Regions from separate parts of the Caldimonas taiwanensis NBRC 104434 genome, predicted to be linked through region 2. Evidence: riboswitches for the same ligand, from Rfam matches in the RefSeq annotation. Region 2 holds a riboswitch; the other holds the start of a gene.
The links. A riboswitch is a leader RNA that binds a small molecule or an ion and turns the genes downstream of it on or off. The one in region 2 is predicted to bind S-adenosylhomocysteine.

Region 1: it holds a riboswitch for S-adenosylhomocysteine, as region 2 does, so the genes downstream of both, ahcY (adenosylhomocysteinase) here and metH (methionine synthase) in region 2, are expected to answer to the same signal.

What each region holds. Positions count from the first base shown of each region.
Region 1 covers NZ_BCWK01000002.1:188,295-198,043, forward strand. Annotated here, with positions in the region: gene CTA01S_RS02570 (HAD family hydrolase) at 1-209, opposite strand, end outside; gene CTA01S_RS02575 (peptide chain release factor 3) at 209-1,810, opposite strand; S-adenosyl-L-homocysteine riboswitch at 1,971-2,043, shown strand; gene ahcY (adenosylhomocysteinase) at 2,112-3,551, shown strand; gene CTA01S_RS02585 (TlyA family RNA methyltransferase) at 3,639-4,400, shown strand; gene metF (methylenetetrahydrofolate reductase [NAD(P)H]) at 4,431-5,276, shown strand; gene CTA01S_RS02595 (5-formyltetrahydrofolate cyclo-ligase) at 5,286-5,867, opposite strand; gene CTA01S_RS02600 (hypothetical protein) at 6,022-6,678, shown strand; gene CTA01S_RS02605 (AzlC family ABC transporter permease) at 6,791-7,537, shown strand; gene CTA01S_RS02610 (AzlD domain-containing protein) at 7,534-7,863, shown strand; gene CTA01S_RS02615 (heme o synthase) at 7,870-8,790, opposite strand; gene CTA01S_RS02620 (cytochrome C oxidase subunit IV family protein) at 8,802-9,116, opposite strand; gene CTA01S_RS02625 (cytochrome c oxidase subunit 3) at 9,124-9,749, opposite strand, start outside.
Region 2 covers NZ_BCWK01000001.1:279,813-289,561, reverse strand. Annotated here, with positions in the region: gene CTA01S_RS01480 (efflux RND transporter permease subunit) at 1-2,866, opposite strand, end outside; gene CTA01S_RS01475 (efflux RND transporter periplasmic adaptor subunit) at 2,880-4,067, opposite strand; gene CTA01S_RS01470 (TetR family transcriptional regulator) at 4,248-4,949, shown strand; gene metH (methionine synthase) at 4,874-7,615, opposite strand; S-adenosyl-L-homocysteine riboswitch at 7,654-7,739, opposite strand; gene CTA01S_RS01460 (YiaD family glycine zipper/OmpA-like lipoprotein) at 7,877-8,548, shown strand; gene CTA01S_RS01455 (OmpA family protein) at 8,630-9,244, shown strand; gene CTA01S_RS01450 (homocysteine S-methyltransferase family protein) at 9,263-9,749, opposite strand, start outside.

The sequences.
Region 1 (9,749 bases), on a different contig from region 2:
CGCGCCAAGGGCTCGGACCACCCCAGCGACCGCCCGGTGACGGGGATGACCACCACCCCGGCAGCGCGCAGCGCGTGCAGGGCCTGCAGCGCCTCGGGCATGATCACCCCCTCGCGGGTGAGGGTGTCGTCGATGTCGGTGAACAGGCCGCGCAGCCGCCGGCGCGCCAAGGCCGGCCAGGCCGACAAGGGCAACATCGGCGAAGCCATCAAGCCGCCTGCTGCAATGTCAGACCCGCGTGTTCGCGCAGCGGATGGAAGCGGATGCGTGGGTGCCGCTCTTGCGTCAAACGCAGGTCATAGGGCGAGGTCATCAGATAGGCCAAGGTGTCGGCCGCATCCAGCGCCAACTTGCTGCCGTTGAGGTCGATGAACTTCTTGAGCTCCTCGGCAGAGTCGGAGCTGACCCAGCGGGCGCCGACGAAGCGCGAGGGCATCAGGCGCACATCGACCCCATATTCGGTCTTCAAGCGGTGCTGCACCACCTCGAACTGGAGCTGACCCACGGCCCCCAGCAGCATCGGGCCGCCCTCGTGCGGACGGAAGACCTGGATGGCGCCTTCTTCGCCCAGCTGCATCAACCCGGCCTGCAGCTGCTTGCTCTTCATCGGGTTGGCCAATTCGACGGCCTGGAAGAGTTCGGGCGCAAAGAACGGCAGTCCGGTGTATTGCAAGGCCTCGCCTTCGGTGAGGGTGTCGCCCAGTTGCACGCCGCCATGCGTGGTGAAACCGATGATGTCGCCGGCATAAGCCTCCTCCACGGCTTCACGGCGTTGCGACAGAAAGGTCACGACGCTGGTGGGGCGCAACTCCTTGCCGGTGCGCTGCACCTTGAGCTTCATGCCCTGGGTGTAGCGGCCCGAATACACGCGCACGAAGGCAATGCGATCCCGATGCGCCGGGTCCATGTTGGCCTGCACTTTGAAGACCACGCCGGAAAACTGCTCCTCGTCGGGCCGCACCAGCCGCGTGGTGCTGCGCCGCGGCGCCGGCGGCGGGGCCAGATCGACCAGGGCATCGAGCACTTCCTGCACACCAAAGTTGTTGACGGCCGAGCCAAAAAACACCGGCGTCTGCTTGGCCGCCAGAAAGGCCTCCATGTCGAACGCCGGCGCGGCCTCGCTCAGCAGCTCGATGTTCTGCTCGGCCAGCTCGAAGTCGTGACCGAAGCGCGCGCGCAACGTCTGCGCCTGTTCCAGCGGCACGATCTCGTCGTCGGTGAGGCGATCTTGCCCCGGCTTGAACAGCCGCATGTTCTTTTGGCGCAGATTGACGATGCCGGCAAACGCCTTGCCCTGGCCCACCGGCCAGGTCATCGGCACGCAAGGCATGCCCAGTTCCTGCTCGATCTCGTCCAGCAGCGCGATGGGGTCGCGGCCCTCGCGGTCCATCTTGTTGACGAAGGTGAGGATGGGGGTGTCGCGTTGGCGGCACACCTCGATGAGGCGTCGGGTCTGCGCCTCCACGCCATTGGCCGCGTCGATCACCATCAGCGCCGAATCCACCGCGGTCAGCACGCGATAGGTGTCCTCCGAAAAATCCTTGTGGCCCGGTGTGTCCAGCAAGTTGATCACGTGGTCCCGGTACAGCATTTGCATGACCGAGCTGGCCACCGAGATGCCACGCTGCTTTTCGATCTCCATCCAGTCGGAGGTGGCATGGCGGCTGGCCTTGCGCGCCTTGACCGAGCCGGCGATGTGGATCGCGCCTGAAAAGAGCAACAGCTTTTCGGTCAGCGTGGTCTTGCCCGCATCGGGGTGGGAAATGATGGCAAACGTCCGGCGACGCCGGGTTTCGGAGGCAAAAGACACGGGAAACTCTCCACAGTCTTGGCCGATGAGCCAAGGAAAGGACGCCTGGCGACGCCCGAGCACGTCAAAGCCGCGTGCAAAGTGACAATGCTACCGGTTTTGGCCGTCGCGGTGCAGCCCAGCCCAACATGCCCCCGCCCGGGGCGGCTACAATCGAGGTCTGTCCGAGGAGCGTTGCAAGGCCTGCAGGCCCCAGGCTCGGACGGCTTCGATCGCAACGGCGCTCACCCGCATGTGTCTGGCCGGGTGGGCCTGTCCACCTTCCCCCGGCGCACGGCGGTTTTTCCATCAGGAGAAACTCATGAACGCTGTCCTCAAGCCCGCCCTGTCGAGCGACCAGTACGTCGTGGCCGACCTGTCGCTCGCCGACTGGGGGCGCAAGGAAATCCGCATCGCCGAAACCGAAATGCCCGGCCTGATGGCCATCCGCGAGGAATTCGCAGCCAGCCAGCCGCTCAAAGGCGCGCGCATCGCCGGCAGCTTGCACATGACCATTCAGACGGCCGTGCTGGTCGAAACGCTGCAGGCCCTGGGCGCCAGCGTGCGCTGGGCTTCGTGCAACATCTTCAGCACGCAAGACCATGCGGCCGCCGCGCTCGTCGCCCAAGGCACGCCCGTGTTCGCGTACAAGGGCGAGTCGCTCCGGGACTATTGGGACTACACCCACCGCATCTTCGAGTTCGGACCGGCCGGCTCGGAAGGCGAAGGCCCCAACATGATCCTGGACGACGGCGGTGATGCCACGCTGCTGATGCATTTGGGCCGACGTGCCGAAAAGGACCGCTCGGTCCTGGCCCATCCCAGCAGTGAAGAAGAGCGCGTCCTCTTTGCGGCCATCGAGGCCAAGCTGGCGCAGGACCCGACCTGGTATTCGCGCAAGAGCGCGGCCATCATCGGCGTCACCGAAGAGACCACCACCGGCGTCAACCGGCTCAAGCAAATGGCCGCACGTGGCGAACTGATGTTCCGCGCCATCAATGTCAACGACTCGGTCACCAAGAGCAAGTTCGACAACCTCTACGGCTGCCGTGAATCGCTGGTGGACGGCATCAAGCGCGCCACCGACGTGATGATCGCCGGTAAGATCGCCGTGGTGTGTGGCTATGGCGACGTGGGCAAGGGTTCGGCCCAGGCACTGCGGGCCTTGTCGGCCCAGGTCTGGGTGACCGAGATCGACCCCATCTGCGCGCTGCAGGCGGCCATGGAAGGCTACAAGGTCGTCACGATGGACGAGGCCTGCGACAAGGCCGATATCTTCGTGACGGCCACCGGCAACAAGCACGTCATCACCTACGAACACATGGCCCGCATGAAAGACCAGGCCATCGTGTGCAACATCGGCCACTTCGACAACGAGATCGATGTCGCTTCGTTGGAAGCCCGGTGCCGCTGGGAAGAGATCAAGCCGCAGGTCGATCACGTGATCTTCGAGGATGGCAAACGCATCATCCTGCTGGCCAAGGGGCGCTTGGTGAACTTGGGCTGCGCCACGGGGCATCCGAGCTATGTCATGTCCTCCAGCTTTGCGAACCAGACGCTGGCGCAAATCGAGCTCTACACCCAGCCCGAGCGCTACGAAGTGGGCAAGGTCTATGTGCTGCCCAAGCATCTGGACGAGAAGGTGGCGCGACTGCAGTTGTCCAAGCTCGGCGCCAAGCTCACCGTGCTGACCGACGAACAAGCCGCCTACATCGGCGTGCCCAAAGAAGGGCCCTACAAGCCCGACACCTACCGGTACTGATCGTCGGCCCCGCCACCGCAGCGGCCTGTGCTTCGGGCCACCGGGGCCGCCGCCGCTGCGGCCTGGGCGGCATGCCGGAGGCTTGCGATGCCCCGTCTCGATCAACTCCTCGTGCAGCAAGGTTTGGCGCCGTCGCGCTCGGCCGCCCAACGGCTGATCGAGCGCGGGGCGGTGCGCTGGAAGGGGCCGCAAGGCTGGCAGGCGCCGAAGAAGGCCGGAGAAATCCTGCCCGAAGGCTGCGCCTTGGAAGTGGTGGACGATGCCGAGCTGCGCTTCGTCTCGCGCGGCGGACTCAAACTGGAAGGCGCTTTGCGCGCAACCGGTCTGGACGTGCGGGGCTGGCGCTGCCTGGACGTGGGGCAGAGCACCGGCGGCTTCACCGACGTGCTGCTGCAAGCCGGCGCTGCCGCGGTGGTGGGGCTGGAGGTGGGCCAAGGCCAATTGCACGAGCGCTTGCGCGGCGATGCGCGCGTGACCGTCTACGAAGGCCTCAACGCGCGCTCGCCACAGGGCACGGCCTTTGCCACCGAGCAGGCCCAGGGCAGTTTCGATTTGATGGTGGGGGATCTGTCCTTCATCTCACTGACCTTGGTGTTGGCCCCGCTGGCGCCGTGGCTCAAGCCCGGGGCCCAGGTGCTGATGCTAGTCAAGCCGCAGTTCGAGCTGAGCCCCGGCCAGGTGGGCAAACGCGGGTTGGTGAAAGACGCCCACCTGTACCCGCGGGTCGAGCAGCGTCTGCGCGCGGCCTGTCGAGCGCTGGATTGGACGGTGCGCGCTTGGTTCGACAGCCCCATCACCGGCGGGGATGGCAACCGCGAGTTCTTCATCTGGGCCTGCACGCGCGGCTGATGTCTACCGAACACACACGAAGAGGAATCGATGAACGCCACTGAGAACCGGCTGCCGATCAGCCTGGAGTTCTTCCCGCCCAAAACCCCCGAAGGGGTGGACAAGCTCGCCGCGGTGCGCGCGCAGCTCTTTGCACTCCAGCCCGAGTACTGCTCCGTCACCTACGGCGCCGGCGGCTCCACGCAGGATGGCACCCTGCAAACGGTGCAGGCCATCCTGTCCGAAGGCGTGGACGCCGCACCGCATTTTTCCTGCATCGGCGCCACCCGTGAGAGCGTGCGCGCTCAGCTAGCGCAGTTTCGCCAACTGGGCATCCGCCGTGTGGTGGCGCTGCGAGGCGACCTGCCCAGTGGCTATGGCAGCTTCGGCGAGTTCCGCCATGCCAGCGATCTGGTGGCCTTCATCCGGGCCGAGACGGGGGACCACTTCCACATCGAGGTGGCCGCCTATCCCGAAATGCACCCGCAGGCCCGCTCTCCGGACGCCGACGTGCAAGCCTTCGCCGCCAAAGTGCGGGCCGGGGCGAACGCGGCGATCACGCAGTACTTCTTCAATGGCGATGCGTACTTCCGCTTCGTCGATGAAGCTCGCAAGCTCGGAGTGGACGTGCCCATCGTCCCGGGCATCATGCCCATCACCAACTCGTCACAGCTGATGCGCTTTTCCGATGCGTGTGGCGCCGAGATCCCGCGCTGGATCCGGCTGCGACTGATGGCCTATGGCGACGACAAGGCATCGATCCAGGCGTTCGGGCTGGACGTGGTCAGCCAGCTGTGCGAGCGCCTGCGTGCGGGCGGGGCGCCAGGGCTGCATTTCTATACGATGAACCAAGCCCACGCCACGCTGCAGATCTGCCAGCGGCTGGGTTTGGCCTGAGGGGCCGCATCAGCCGCGCTCCCACATCACCCCCTCCTCGGTGAGCAGGGTATCCAGATGGACATCGCCGGCCAGGGGTTTGAGCAGCGGCACGAAGCCGTGCGCATAACTCAGCCCCACCGACCACGGACGCGGCTGCAGGGCCGCCAGGGTGCGGTCGATGAACCCACCGCCGTAGCCCAAGCGCAGGCCGGCCGGCCCAAAGCCCACACAGGGCACGAGCAAGAGCTCGGGCTCGAAGGCCTCGGTGCCCTTGGGCTTGGGAATGCCATAGGCGTCCTCTTCCATCGGGCAGCCCGGAAACCACACGTGAAAGCGCAACTGCCTGCTGGTTTTGTCCACCACCGGCAGGCCGATCTGGCGGCTCACCCCCGGCGGGGCGCCGTCCTGCCAACGGTATAGCGCGGGCAGCGGGTCGAACTCGCCCTTGATGGGCCAGTAGGCGCCGATGCGTGTCTCGCGCCGGCCCACCAGCCAGCTGCGCAGCACCGTTTGCAAGGCCACGGCCCGCTCGAGCCGATCCGGCAGCGCCTGGCGCGCCGCCAGCAAGCGCCGTCGCAATGCATCACGGTCTTGGTCCAACGCGCTCATCGAAGCTGTCTCCTGGGCCGCGGGCCCTCGCCACGGCCCAGGATTGTGCCCGCACATGGCCATCCCGCGTGCTCGGTCTTGCCCAACCCGGAAAGGCAGTCCGTGGCAGCATGGGGTCATGGACAGCGCGGTGATGAGGAGCTGGTTCGCGGACATGCCCTCGGTCCTCGGGCCCGGTGGGTGGGCCTCGCTCGCCCTGTGGCTGCTGGGCCTGTCGTTCATGGCTGCGGCCTTTCGCAGCCTGCTGCGCGCTCGCCCGCTGGGCCTGCTGGTCCACACACTCACCGGGATGGTGCTGCTGATCGGTGGGGTGGCCTTCAGCCTGGTCGGGCTGGGCATGCACGGCTACCAGGCCCTGACACAAGAGCAAGTGGCCGCACGCATCCGCATCGAACCCCTGGGGCCACAGCACTTCCGCGCCCACTTCACCCTGCCGGACGGTCGCCGCCAGTCCTTCGAGCTGCGTGGCGATGCCCTGTACGTGGACGCACACGTGCTGAAGTGGAAGCCATGGGCCCACCTGCTGGGTCTGCACACCGCCTATGAGCTGGACCGGGTGGCAGGCCGCTATCTCTCGCTCGAGCAAGAACGTGCCGAGCAGCGCACGGTCTACAGCCTGCGCCTGGACCGGCCGGTGGACCTGTTCAGCCTGCGAGAGCGCTTCGGCTGGCTCTCCGGTGTGCTCGACACCGACTATGGTTCGGCCACGTTCAAGGCCATCCATGGGACCGGTGAGATGGAATTGCGGGTGTCCGCCACCGGACTGCTGCTGCGGGCCGTCCCGCTCCAGGCGTCCTCCTCGGCCGACTGATCAAAGGCCCACGGGGGGCACCGCCTCCTGAGCCAGCCGCGGTCTCCAATCATCCTATGTTCAGGTCGCTGTACGCCAGTTTTGGCGACAATGCCCTTTTACTGTCGCTTGCATGAACCTCTCGCAACTACGCGCCGTCTGGCGCCATCCCGAATTCCGCCTCGGCGCCCGTCACATGGTCAGCTTGGCGCTGGGCATCGCCGCCTGGGGGCTGGTCACTGGCGTGGCCATGGTCAAATCGGGCTTGTCGGTGCCGTTGGCGCTGTTCATGACCTTCTTCGTGTTCGCCGGCAGTGCCCAACTCACGGCCTTGCCGCTGATGGCCGCCGGCGCGCCGATGTGGGTGGTCTGGGCGGCAGCCACCTGCGTGAACCTGCGCTTCGTGATCTTCAGCGCCATGTGGCGGCCCTACTTTGCGCGCTTTCCTTTGCACCAGCGCTGCGTGCTGGGCTATTTCAGCGGGGACTTGAACTACGTGCTGTTCATGAAGCGCTTTCCCGAGCCCACGCACCGGGTGGACGATCAGATGCCCTACTACTGGGGCGGCGTGGCGACGAACTGGATCGCCTGGCAAAGCGCCTCGGTGCTGGGCATCGTGCTGGCCCATGCGATTCCGCCCGCATGGGGGCTGGGTTTTGCCGGCGTGCTGGCGCTGCTGGGGGTGATGTGCTCGCTGTTGGGCGAGCGCGCCACCTGGGTGGCCGCGGCGGTGGCCAGTGCTGCCGCCGTGGCGGCCTATGCGCTGCCGCTGAAACTGAACATCGTGGTGGCCATTGCCGCTGCAGTGGCTGCCGGCCTGATGATGGAAACCGCCGAGCGGGCCTACAAGCGCATGCACCGGCGCGGAGCCGACACATGAATGGCTGGGAAGCCCTCCTGACGATCAGCGGGCTGGCCGTGATCACCGTGATCACGCGCAGCTTCTTTTTGTTGCCAAGCCGCGAGCTGCCCCTGCCTGGCTGGGTCAAGCGCGGGCTGAAGTACGCCCCTCTGGCGGCATTGGCGGCCGTGATCGCCCCCGAAGTGCTGATGACGCATGGGCAATTGATCACGACTTGGCGCGATGCGCGCCTGTTCGGCTTGGTCGCGGCCACGGCCTACTACTTCTGGCGCCGCGACATCCTGGGCACCATCGTGGTGGGCATGGCGCTGTACCTGCCGCTGCGGCTCGGACTGGGCTGGTGAGAACGCTCACGAAGCCCACGTGGCTTCGACCAGCAACAGCACGAACAACCCGAACAGGTAGCCGATCGAATAGCGAAACAGCGGCAACGCCACGCGCAGGTCGCGCTGCAACCTCCAGGCCATGGCGACGAAGCGCAGGCCCAGCAGCACCGCCCCGGCCAGGTAGAGCCAACCGCCCATGCCAAGGGCCACCGGTAACAGGCTGACCGGCACCAAGGCCAGTGCGTAGCCCAGCACCCGCCGCGCCGTGTAGGCCACGCCGTGGGTGACCGGCAGCATCGGCACCCCTGCGCGTGCATAGTCATCCCGCCGGTCGATGGCCAAGGCCCAGAAATGCGGCGGCGTCCAGATGAAAATGATGAGGAACAGCAGCCACGCGCCCGGCTCGACCTGCCCCGTGACGGCCACCCAGCCCAGCAGCGGCGGGGCTGCGCCAGCCGCTCCGCCGATCACGATGTTCTGTGGCGTGGCCTGCTTCAGGTACAGGCTGTACAGACCCGCATAGCCCACGAGCGAGGCCAGCGTGAGCACCGCGCACAGCGGGTTGGTGCCCCACCACAGCACCGCCCAGCCGCCCAAGCCCAGCAGCAGCGCAAACATCATCACCTGCACGGCACCCAACTGTCCGCTGGGCAAAGGTCGCCGCCGGGTGCGTGCCATGCGTGCGTCCACATGGCGGTCCACCACATGGTTGATCGCCGCAGCGCTGGCGGCCATCAGACCGATGCCCAGCAGGCCGGCCAGCACGGTCCCGGGATCGGGATGCCGCGGTCGCGCCAGCCACATGCCGACCCAGGCGGTGAACAGCATCAACAGCACCACACGCGGCTTGGTCAGCGCCAGATAGGCCCGCCAAGGAAGGGCCGACGCAACGGCGGCCAGCCTCGGCCCGCGTGGCCGCACACGACCGATCGAAGGCCCCGCCATCGAACGACCTCTCAGCGGAAAAAGGCCAGTCTGGAGGCGAGCGTGTGGTCGGCCTCGGCCGCCATCAGGCCCACCAGCACCAGCAGCAACAGCGGCGGCAGCACGATGGCCGTGACCAGTGCCACACGCTCCCAAGCCAAGTGCATGAAGACCGCCATGATCAACCCGGCCTTCAGCAGCATGAAAATCAGGATCAGGCTCCACCGCCACAGGCCCTGAATCTGGAAGTAATCCACCAAGTACGACAGCGCACTGAGCACGAAGAGCAACCCCCAGATCTTGAGGTACAGGCTGATGGGGTGCTGTTGCGGATGTTCTTGGTCCATGAGCCCCTCACCACAAGTAGAAGAACGCGAAGATGAAGACCCACACCAGATCGACGAAGTGCCAGTACAGTCCGACGATCTCGACGATCTGGTAATTGCCGCGACGGTCGTAATCCCCACGCAGCAGCTTCCAGCTCACCACGAACAGCAGGATCACCCCACCCGTGACATGCAGGCCATGGAAACCGGTGATCATGAAAAAGCTGGCGCCGAACTGGGCCGCGCCAAAAGGATTCTCCCAGGGCCGCACCCCCTCCAGGATGAGCTTGGACCATTCGAAGGCTTGCATCAGAACGAAGGTCTCGCCCAGCGCGGCGGTCAGCAGCATCAGGGCCGCGGCATTGACCTTGTCGCGCCGGTAGGCGCAGTTCACGGCCATGGCCATCGTGCCGCTGCTGGTGATCAGCACGAAGGTCATGATGGCAATCAGCAGCAGCGGCACTTCCGTCCCGCCCACGTGCAGCGAAAACACCTGGCTGACGTTGGGCCAGTCCACGGTGGTCGAGGCCCGTACCGTCATGTAGCCGGTCAGGAAAGAGCCGAAGACGAAGGTGTCGCTGAGCAGAAAGATCCACATCATCGCCTTGCCCCAGGACACCTGGAAGGCTTGGCAGTCGCTGGACCAATCGGCCA
Region 2 (9,749 bases):
CCCGCTCCATGCCTTGCATGGCGAATTCGGCGATCAGGATCGCGTTCTTCGCGGCCAGGCCAATCAACACCACCAGGCCGATCTGGAAGTAGATGTCGTTTTCCATGCCGCGCAAGAACACCAGCAAAAGCGCCCCCGTGACGGCAAAGGGCACGGCCAGCATCACCGCCATCGGCACACCCCAGCGCTCATACAAGGCGGCCAAGATCAAATAGACCATGATCAGCGCAAAGCCGAAGGCGAACACGGACGCATTGCCGGTGCGCTTTTCCTGGAAAGCCTGGCCGGTCCATTCGATCGAATAGCCCGCCGGCAAATGCTCGCGCGCCACTTGTTCGACCGCGGCGATGGCCTCACCCGAGCTGTAGCCCGGCGCGGCATTGCCGAAGATCTTGGCGGCGATGTAGCCGTTGTAGCGCTCGACCTGCTCCGGGCCGACGATGTCGCTGACCCGGATCAGCGCCTTGAGCGGAATCATCTGCCCACTGGTCTGTGAGCGCACGTGCAAGCGACCGAGATCCTCCGGCTTGGCCCGGTAGGGCGCATCGGCCTGCATCGTGACGCGATAGGTGCGCCCTTGGCGGTTGAAGTCATTGACGTAGTACGAGCCCATCTGCGCTTGCAAGGCGGCAAACACCTCACTGACCGGCACGCCCAAGGCCAGGGCCTTTTCGCGATCGACCTCCACGCGCAACTGCGGCACCGTGGGGCGGTAGAAGGTGTTCAAGCCCGTCAGCGCGGGATGCTTGGCCAACGCGGCCATGAAGTCTTGCGTGACCTGCGCCAGCTTCAGAGGATCGGGCTCGGTGCGGCCTTGCACATAGACCTCGAAGCCGCCGGCCTGCCCCAGCCCCAGGATGGCGGGCGGATTGAACGCGAAGGCAATGCCATCGGGCAAGGCAAAGCCCATGCCCGAGACCGCCTGCGCCAGCGCTTGCGCACTTTGCTGGCGCTCTTCCCAAGGCTTCATGGGGATGAAGATGGTGGCCGCATTGGCCTTGGCGCCCCCGCCGATGAAGTCGAAGCCATTGATCGCGAAGAAGTTGCGAATGGCCGGATTGTCGGCATTCATTTGGCGCAGCCGCTCGGTGGTGCGTTCGGTGCGCGCCAGCGTCGCGCCATCGGGCAACACCGCCGAGGCGATGATGTAGCCTTGATCCTCATCGGGCACGAAACTGCCCGGCACCGTCGCCAGCAGCCACAGCGCCGCGCCGAGCATCAGCACGAAGCCCGTCAAGGCGGCCAGCCGACGCCGCAGCGCCCAATCCACCCCTTTCAGAAAGCGCGTCGTCAGCCAGTTGAACCCACGGTTGAACGGCGCGAACAACCGCTCGCCGCGCGTGGGGCCCTCATGCTCATGGGGCTTGAGCAACAACGCACACAACGCCGGGGTCAGCGTCAGCGCCACCACGCCAGACAGCACCACCGAGATGGCCACCGTCACGGCGAACTGGCGGTACAGCTGGCCGGCGATGCCCCCCATGAAGGCCACCGGGATGAACACGGCACACAGCACCAGCACGATCCCCACCACGGCGCCGGAGACCTCGCGCATGGCCTCGATGGCCGCCGCAAAGGGGCTCATTCTCTCCTCGCGCATCAGCCGCTCGACGTTCTCGATCACGATGATCGCGTCATCGACCACGATGCCGATGGCCAGCACCATCGCAAACAGCGTCAGCGTGTTGATCGAAAAGCCCAACAGCCATAGGCCGGCGAAGGTGCCGATCAGCGACACCGGCACGGCCAACATCGGAATGAGCGTGGCGCGCCAGGTTTGCAAAAAGATGAACACGACCACCAGCACGATCAGCGCGGCCTCGATCACCGTCTTGGCCACCTCGTGGATCGACGCCGAGACGAACAAGGTGGTGTCGTAGGGAATGCTGTAGTCCACATCGGTGGGGAAGCGCTCGCGCTTGAGCTCGGCCATCTTGGCCTTGACGGCTTCGCCCACGTCCAGCGCATTGGCCCCAGACTGCAGGAACACGCCGATGGCAATGGAGGGCTTGCCGTCCACGTAGCTGGACTGGTCGTAGCTTTGCGCGCCCAGCTCCACGCGGGCCACGTCTTTGAGGCGCAGCACGCCGCCGGGGCCGCTGGCGCGCAGGATGATCTCGCCAAACTCTTCCGGGCGCAGCAGGCGGCCGCGCGCGGTCACCGTGTAGGCAATCTCTTGCCCCGGTGGCGCAGGCTCGGCGCCGATCTTGCCCGCGGCGTATTGCGCGTTTTGTGCGCCGATGGCCGCGGCCACGTCAGCCGGCGTGATGCCCAGCTGGGCCATGCGGTCCGGATTGAGCCACACCCGCATCGAATAGTCGCGCGCGCCGAAGACCTGCACGTCGGCCGTGCCCGCAATGCGCTTGAGCTCGTCCAGGATGTTCAGCGTGGCGTAGTTGGACAAGAACAACTCATCGTGCGTGCCCTGCGGCGAGTTCAACGCGATGACGAGCAAAAAATTGTTCGAGCGCTTGGCCACCACCACGCCGTTGCGGCGCACCTCGTCAGGCAGGCGCGGCGAGGCCAGCTGCACGCGGTTGTTGACATTGAAGGTGGCTTTGTCGATGTCGGTGCCGACTTCGAAGGTGGCGGTGATTTCCACCGTCCCGTTGGACGAGGCGCTGGAATTGAAGTACTGCAGCCCCTCGATGCCGGAGAGCTGCTCCTCGATGGGTGCGGCCACCGTGGTGGCCAGCGTCTCGGCCGAAGCGCCGGGATAGGACGCGCTGATGGTGACCGTCGGCGGGGCGATCTCCGGATATTGGGCGATCGGCAAAGCGCGCATCGACACCAGCCCGGCCAGCACGACGACGATGGACAAGACCGCGGCGAATATCGGCCGCTCGATGAAGAAGCGGGAGTTCATGCGCCCTCCTTCTTCACTGCGTCGAGGCCGCTGCAGCGGCCGCTGGCGCTGCAGCGGGCTGCGGCTCGGCCGGCTGCGGCGCCACCGGGGCGCCGGGACGCAGCTTCATCAGATGCTCGACGATGACCTGATCGCCGGCCTTCAGCCCACTCGTGACCACCCAATCGCTGCCCAACCACCCGGCCGTCTGGATGGGCGCAGGCTGGGCTTGACCGTCGCGCACCACCCACACCATGCGCCCTTGCTCGTTTTGCATCACGGCCGACTGCGGCACCAAGAAGCCTCGCGCCTGCCCTGCCACCACCTGCACTTTGACGAACTGGCCGGGCAGCACCCGCAGCCGCGGGTTGGCAAACTCGGCCCGCAGCGGCACCGTGCCCAGCGAGGGGTCCACCGTGGAGCCCGCAAAGTTCAGTCGCCCCTGCTCCAGCAGCGACTCGCCTTGGTCGCTCAACAGCCGCACCTGCGTGCCGCCGGCCGCCCGCACACGGGCCAGCTCCGCCTCGGACAGCGCGAACCGCACCCAGATCGGATCGGTCTGCGTGACCGTGGTCAGCAGGCTGTCGGTGCCCGGGTTGACCAACGCCCCTTCCGACTTCAGCGAGCGCCCGCTGATGCCCGAGATCGGCGCCGTCACCGTGGTGTAGGACAGGTCCAACTCGGCCTGTCGCACCTGGGCCTGGGCCAAGGCCACGGCCGCTTGTGCCAGCTGCAGTGACGACTGGGCATTGTCGGCCTCGCGCCGGCTGATGGCCTGAGCCTCGGCCAGCGGGCGCAGTCGGTCGTACTCACGGCGGGCCTGCTCCAGTTGCGCTTGCTGCTGGGCCAGCTGCGCGCGCGCCTGCTGCAGCGCGATCTCGAAGGGCGCGCGCTCGATCTGATACAGCACCGCGCCGGCACGCACCGGCTCGCCCTCTTGGTAGCGCTGGCGCTCGATCAACCCGGTCACGCGGGCGCGCACCTCGACCTGTTTGGAGCCTTCGGCCTGACCCACGGCCTCCAACGTGATCGGCAGCTGCTGCTCTTGCACCACGCGCACCTGCACCGGCAGGGCCGCCCCGGCCGCAGGGCTGGGCGCGGTCTTGGCCGCATCGCAGGCCGCCAAGCCCGCCAGTGCCGCCGCAGCCAGCAATACAGCGCTCCAGCGGCTCACCGAGCCCGCAGCGAACCGGCGTGTGAAGTCATCGACGATCGTTCGCATGAAGTCCTCATCGACTCACGCCGCCCCGGGCTTCGAACACGAAGCCGTCGGCGTGAGCATGGATAGGTGGATCGAGCCGGGCGCGTCCCTCGATCGACCGCACGCCGGTGCGGATCAACCCCGAGTTCGCGCCCCCGGGAAAGCCCGTATCATACATACATTCACGAATGTATGCGGATCATGGCGCGACGCACCAAAGAAGAAGCCGAACAAACCCGCCGGGCGATCTTGGCGGCCGCGCGGCGGTGTTTCCACGCCCAAGGCGTGTCGATGACCAGCCTGGAGGACATTGCCAAGGAAGCGGGCGTCACACGCGGCGCGGTGTACTGGCATTTCGCCAACAAAGGCGAGTTGATCGACGCCATGTTCGATGAAGTCTCGATCCCCTTCATCGATCGGCTGGACTACACGCTGCTGCTCGACCCCAAGGCCGACGCGCGCAACCGCCTGCGCAATTTCCTGCGTCAGCTGATCGGCTCCATCGATGACCCCGAGCTGCGGGTGGTGATGGAGATTCTGGAGTTCAAGTGCGAATTCGTCGGCGAACGCAGCGAGGATCTGAGCGACTGGATCGCTCACAGCCAAGACCTGATCGGCAAGCTCGAGCGCACCTACGAACAAGCCCGTCTGGAAGGCACGCTGCGCCCGGACATCACGCCCCGCCTGGCGGCCTTGGAGACCAAATGCTTCCTGGGTGGCCTGCTGCGCTTGCGCTTGCTACGCCTGCCCGAGCTGGAGCCACTGGACAGCGCTCATGCGCTCATCGACGCCTATTTGCAAGGCGTGCTGCCGCTGGAGCTGCGCACTCAGACCCAGGCCCCGGCCAAGCGCTCGACTTCGGCGCGGTCGCGCCCGCTGCGGCGGGCCAAATCATCGAGTTGATCGGCCCCCACCCGGCCCACATTGAAGTACACCGCCTGCGGGTGCGCCAGGTAGAACCCACTGACGCTGGCCGCCGGGGTCATGGCCAGGCTGTCGGTCAGGCCCATCCCGATCTCGTGCGCCCCCAGCACTCGGAACATGTCGCGTTTGACGCTGTGGTCCGGGCAGGCCGGGTAGCCAGGGGCCGGGCGAATGCCACGGTATTTTTCGGCGATCAGCTCTTCGTTGGACAGCGCCTCGTCCGGAGCATAGCCCCACAGCTCGGTGCGCACGCGCTGGTGCATGCGCTCGGCCAGCGCCTCGGCCAGCCGATCGGCCAGCGCTTTGAGCATGATGGCCGAGTAGTCGTCGTGGTCATCCAAGAAGTACCGCTCCTTCTTCTCCACGCCGATGCCGGCGGTCACCGCGAACAGGCCCACGTAATCGTTGTTCAGCGGTGAGACGAAGTCGGCCAGACAGCGGTTGGGGCGACGCACCCCATCGACCACCGGGCGCTCGGTTTGCATGCGCAGGCCGTACCAAGTCATCAGCACCTGGGTGCGCGCCTCGTCGGCATAGAGCACGATGTCGTCATCGTGGACCTGACAGGCCGGATACAAGCCGATCACCGCATGCGCAGTGAGCCAGCGGCCTTCGATCAGCCGCTTGAGCATGCGCTGCCCGTCGCTGTAGACGCGCCGCGCCGATTCGCCCACGATCTCGTCGGTGAGGATGGCCGGAAAAGAACCGGCCAAATCCCAGGTCTGGAAAAACGGACCCCAGTCGATGCACTGCGCAATCTCGGCCAAATCGTAATTGCGAAACACGCGCCGGCCCAGGAACTTGGGTTTGGGCGGCACATACGAGGCCCAATCGATCGGGGTCTTGTTGGCGCGCGCCTGCGCCAAGCTCACCAAGGGCGCCTGCTTCTTGCCCGCATGCTGCTGACGCACGCGCTCATAGTCGGCCCGCAGTTCTTCGAGGTACTTCGCCGCGCGCTCGTCCGACAACAAGTCCGAGCACACGCTCACGCTGCGCGAGGCATCGGGCACGTAGACCACCGGCCCTTCGTAGTTCGGGGCAATTTTCACGGCCGTGTGCACGCGGCTGGTGGTGGCCCCACCGATGAGCAGTGGGATCTTTTTGACCCGGAAGTATTCGTCGCGCTGCATCTCCGAGGCCACGTACTGCATTTCTTCCAAGCTGGGCGTGATGAGCCCCGACAGCCCGATGATGTCCGCCCCTTCGACCTTGGCACGGGCGAGGATGTCCTGGCAGGGCACCATCACGCCCATGTTGACCACCTCGAAGTTGTTGCACTGCAGGACGACCGCGACGATGTTCTTGCCGATGTCGTGCACGTCGCCCTTGACGGTGGCGATGACGATTTTTCCTTTGGGTTTCACATCGCCGCCGGCGGCCTCGAGCTGGCGCTTTTCCTCCTCGATGTAGGGCACGAGATGGGCCACGGCCTGCTTCATCACGCGTGCGCTCTTGACCACCTGCGGCAAAAACATCTTGCCCGCACCGAACAAGTCGCCCACGATGTTCATGCCGGCCATCAACGGGCCCTCGATCACATGCAACGGGCGGCCGCCTTGGGCCTTGATCTTCTGCCAGGCTTCCTCGGTGTCTTGGACGATGAAGTCGGTGATGCCATGCACCAACGCATGGCTCAAGCGCTCCTCCACCGGCAGCGCGCGCCAAGCCAAGCGGGCGCTGTCGTCCTTGGCCGAGCCTTTGACCGCCTCGGCGATTTCGAGCAAGCGCTCGGTGGCGTCGGGGCGGCGGTTGAGCACCACGTCCTCGACGCGCTCGCGCAGTTGCGGGTCGAGCTCGTCATACACCCCGATCTGCCCGGCGTTGACGATGCCCATGTCCATGCCGGCGCGGATCGCGTGGTACAGAAACACCGTGTGGATGGCCTCGCGCACCGGCTCGTTGCCGCGGAAGGAGAAGCTCACGTTGGACACACCGCCGGAGACCTTGGCCCCCGGCAAATGCTGCTTGATCCAACGCGTGGCCTCGATGAAGTCCACCGCGTAGTTGTTGTGCTCCTCGATGCCGGTGGCAATCGCAAAGATATTGGGGTCGAAGATGATGTCCTCGGGCGGGAAGCCCACCTCGTCCACCAAGATCCGGTAGGCCCGCTCGCAAATCTCGATCTTGCGCTGGAAGGTATCGGCCTGGCCCTGCTCATCGAAGGCCATCACCACGGTGGCCGCGCCATAGCGCCGGATCAGCCGGGCCTGGCGCTTGAATTCGGCCTCGCCCTCCTTGAGCGAGATGGAATTGACGATGCCTTTGCCCTGGATGCATTTGAGGCCGGCCTCGATCACCTCCCACTTGGACGAGTCGATCATGATCGGCACGCGCGCGATCTCGGGCTCGGAGGCGATCAGGTTCAAAAAACGCACCATCGCGGCCTTGCTGTCGAGCATGGCCTCGTCCATGTTGACGTCGATGATTTGCGCGCCGTTTTCCACCTGCTGGCGTGCCACGGCCAAGGCGTCCTCGAACTGGCCGTTGAGGATCATGCGCGCAAACGCCTTGGAGCCGGTGACATTGGTGCGCTCGCCGATGTTGACGAACAGCGTGCCCTCACCGATCAACACGGGTTCCAGCCCCGACAGTCGCATCGGCGGCATCGCAGAGGAGGCAATGTGGGAGGCAGAGGCAGAAGTCATGGCCGGTCATGCAAGGGGCCACGGCTCCCCCGTGGCGGCGCGGGCGAGCGTCGTTGCGAGAGAAAAAACTCCAAGCCTGACACAAGACGCCCGAGGAGCCGGTGCTGCAACGCTCCTTGGAGGGAACGCATTTTACGCCAAGCCCCTCCAATCGGGGGGCGGCCCACGGACCCTGCGGCCGTTACATTTTTCAACGCCCTGACCTTGCCAGTCGGCCATGCTTGGGCTGGAATGTGGACTTTGGCAGTAAGAGGAACGATCATGAAGCGAAGCATCGTGGCAATGTGCGCCTTGGCCTTGCTGGCCTCAGGCTGCGCCAACATGAGTGAAACCCAGCAAAACACCGCCAAGGGTGCTGGCATCGGCGCGGCCGCCGGTGCGTTGATCGGTCTGGCCACCGCCGGGGGCAACAAAGGCAAGAGCGCGGCCACCGGCGCGGCGGCCGGCGCGGCCGTCGGTGCGCTGGGCGGCTACATCTGGTCCAAGCGCATGGAGGAGCAACGCGCCAAGATGGAGCAAGCCAGCGCGGGCACCGGCATCGGCGTGGAGCGCACCGCCGACAACCAGATCCGCGTGCAGATCCCCGCCGACGCCGGCTTCGACGTGGGCCGCGCGGCCATCCGTCCCCAATTGGCCCACGTGCTCGACAAGTTCGCCCAAAGCATGCGCGAACACCCGGCCACCGACATCCGCATCATCGGCCACACCGACAGCACGGGCTCCGATGCGGTGAACAACCCCTTGTCGTTCGAGCGTGCCGCAGCCACGCGCGACTACTTGGTCGCCCGCGGCGTGGCCGTCTCACGCATCACGATCGACGGCCGCGGCAGCCGCGAACCCGTGGCCAGCAACGACACGGCCGAAGGCCGCGCCAAGAACCGGCGCGTGGAGATCTTCGTGGCCGAGCGCGAGCAAACCGCTCAGGCCCGTTGATCGCCGCTGCGCCCTGCCCAGCCCCGGCATCCGGCCGGGGCTTTTCTTCGTCCCCACCGATCCAACTCAGGAGGAAAAGACATGAGCAAGCGCTTGCGAGGACTGTGGCCCCTCATGGCCGCCATCACCTGGTTCGCCGGCTGCGCCACCGAGCCCAGGCCGAGCGAAGCACCGCCGCCTGCGCCGGCGGCAGCGCCGGTGGCGCCACCGGCACCTGTGGCGCCCCCAGCCGTCTCGGTGATCGACGGCCACGCCTGGACGGCCTCGATGGAGGCGCTGGCGCAACGCCTGTTGAGCGCCGCCCAAGCCGGCAAGGTCGAGGTGCGACGCACCGACGACAACCGTCTGCTGGTGCGCGCCACGGGCGACAGTTCCTTCGTGTCCGGGCGTGCCGCGGTGACCGAGGGCTTCCGGCAGACCCTGGACCTGGTGGCCGCCGCCTTGCTCGAAGCGCCAGACGCGCAGGTGCTCATCCTCGGACACACTGATGCGCGCGGCTCGGACGCGCTGAACAACCGCCTCTCGAAAGAGCGCGCCGAAGCCACGCGCGATTACCTGGTGGGGCGCGGCGTGCCGGTCGAACGCATGCTCGCCGAAGGCCGCGGCAAGACCGAACCCGTGGCCGACAACGCCACGGCCCAAGGGCGGGCGCTCAACCGCCGGGTGGAGCTGCTCATCAGCGTGCCGGCGCCCTGAGCGCCGAGGCGGCCGCGCTCAAGCCGCCTGAGGCACCAGGCGGCTGAACAAGCCCTGGGCCCGGCAGCGCGGCCGGTAGTGCCCGACCCGCTGGGCGATCGCCGCGATGTGTTCGGGCGTGGTGCCGCAGCAGCCGCCGGCGATGTTGAGCAGCCCGGCGCGCGCGAAGTCTTCCATCAGCGCGCTGGTGACCTCGGGCGTCTCGTCGAAACCGGTGTCACTCATCGGATTGGGCAGCCCCGCATTGGGGTAGCAGGAGATGAAGGTGTCGTCCGCGGCCTTGGCCAGCTCTTCCAGGTACGGGCGCATCAGCGCCGCCCCCAACGCGCAGTTCAGACCCACGGCGATGGGGCGCGCATGGCGCACCGAGTGCCAAAAGGCCGTGACGGTCTGGCCCGAGAGAATGCGCCCCGACGCATCGGTGACGGTGCCCGAAATGATCACCGGCACACGCTCGCCGGTGGCCTCGAACAATTCGTCGATCGCAAAGATCGCCGCTTTGGCG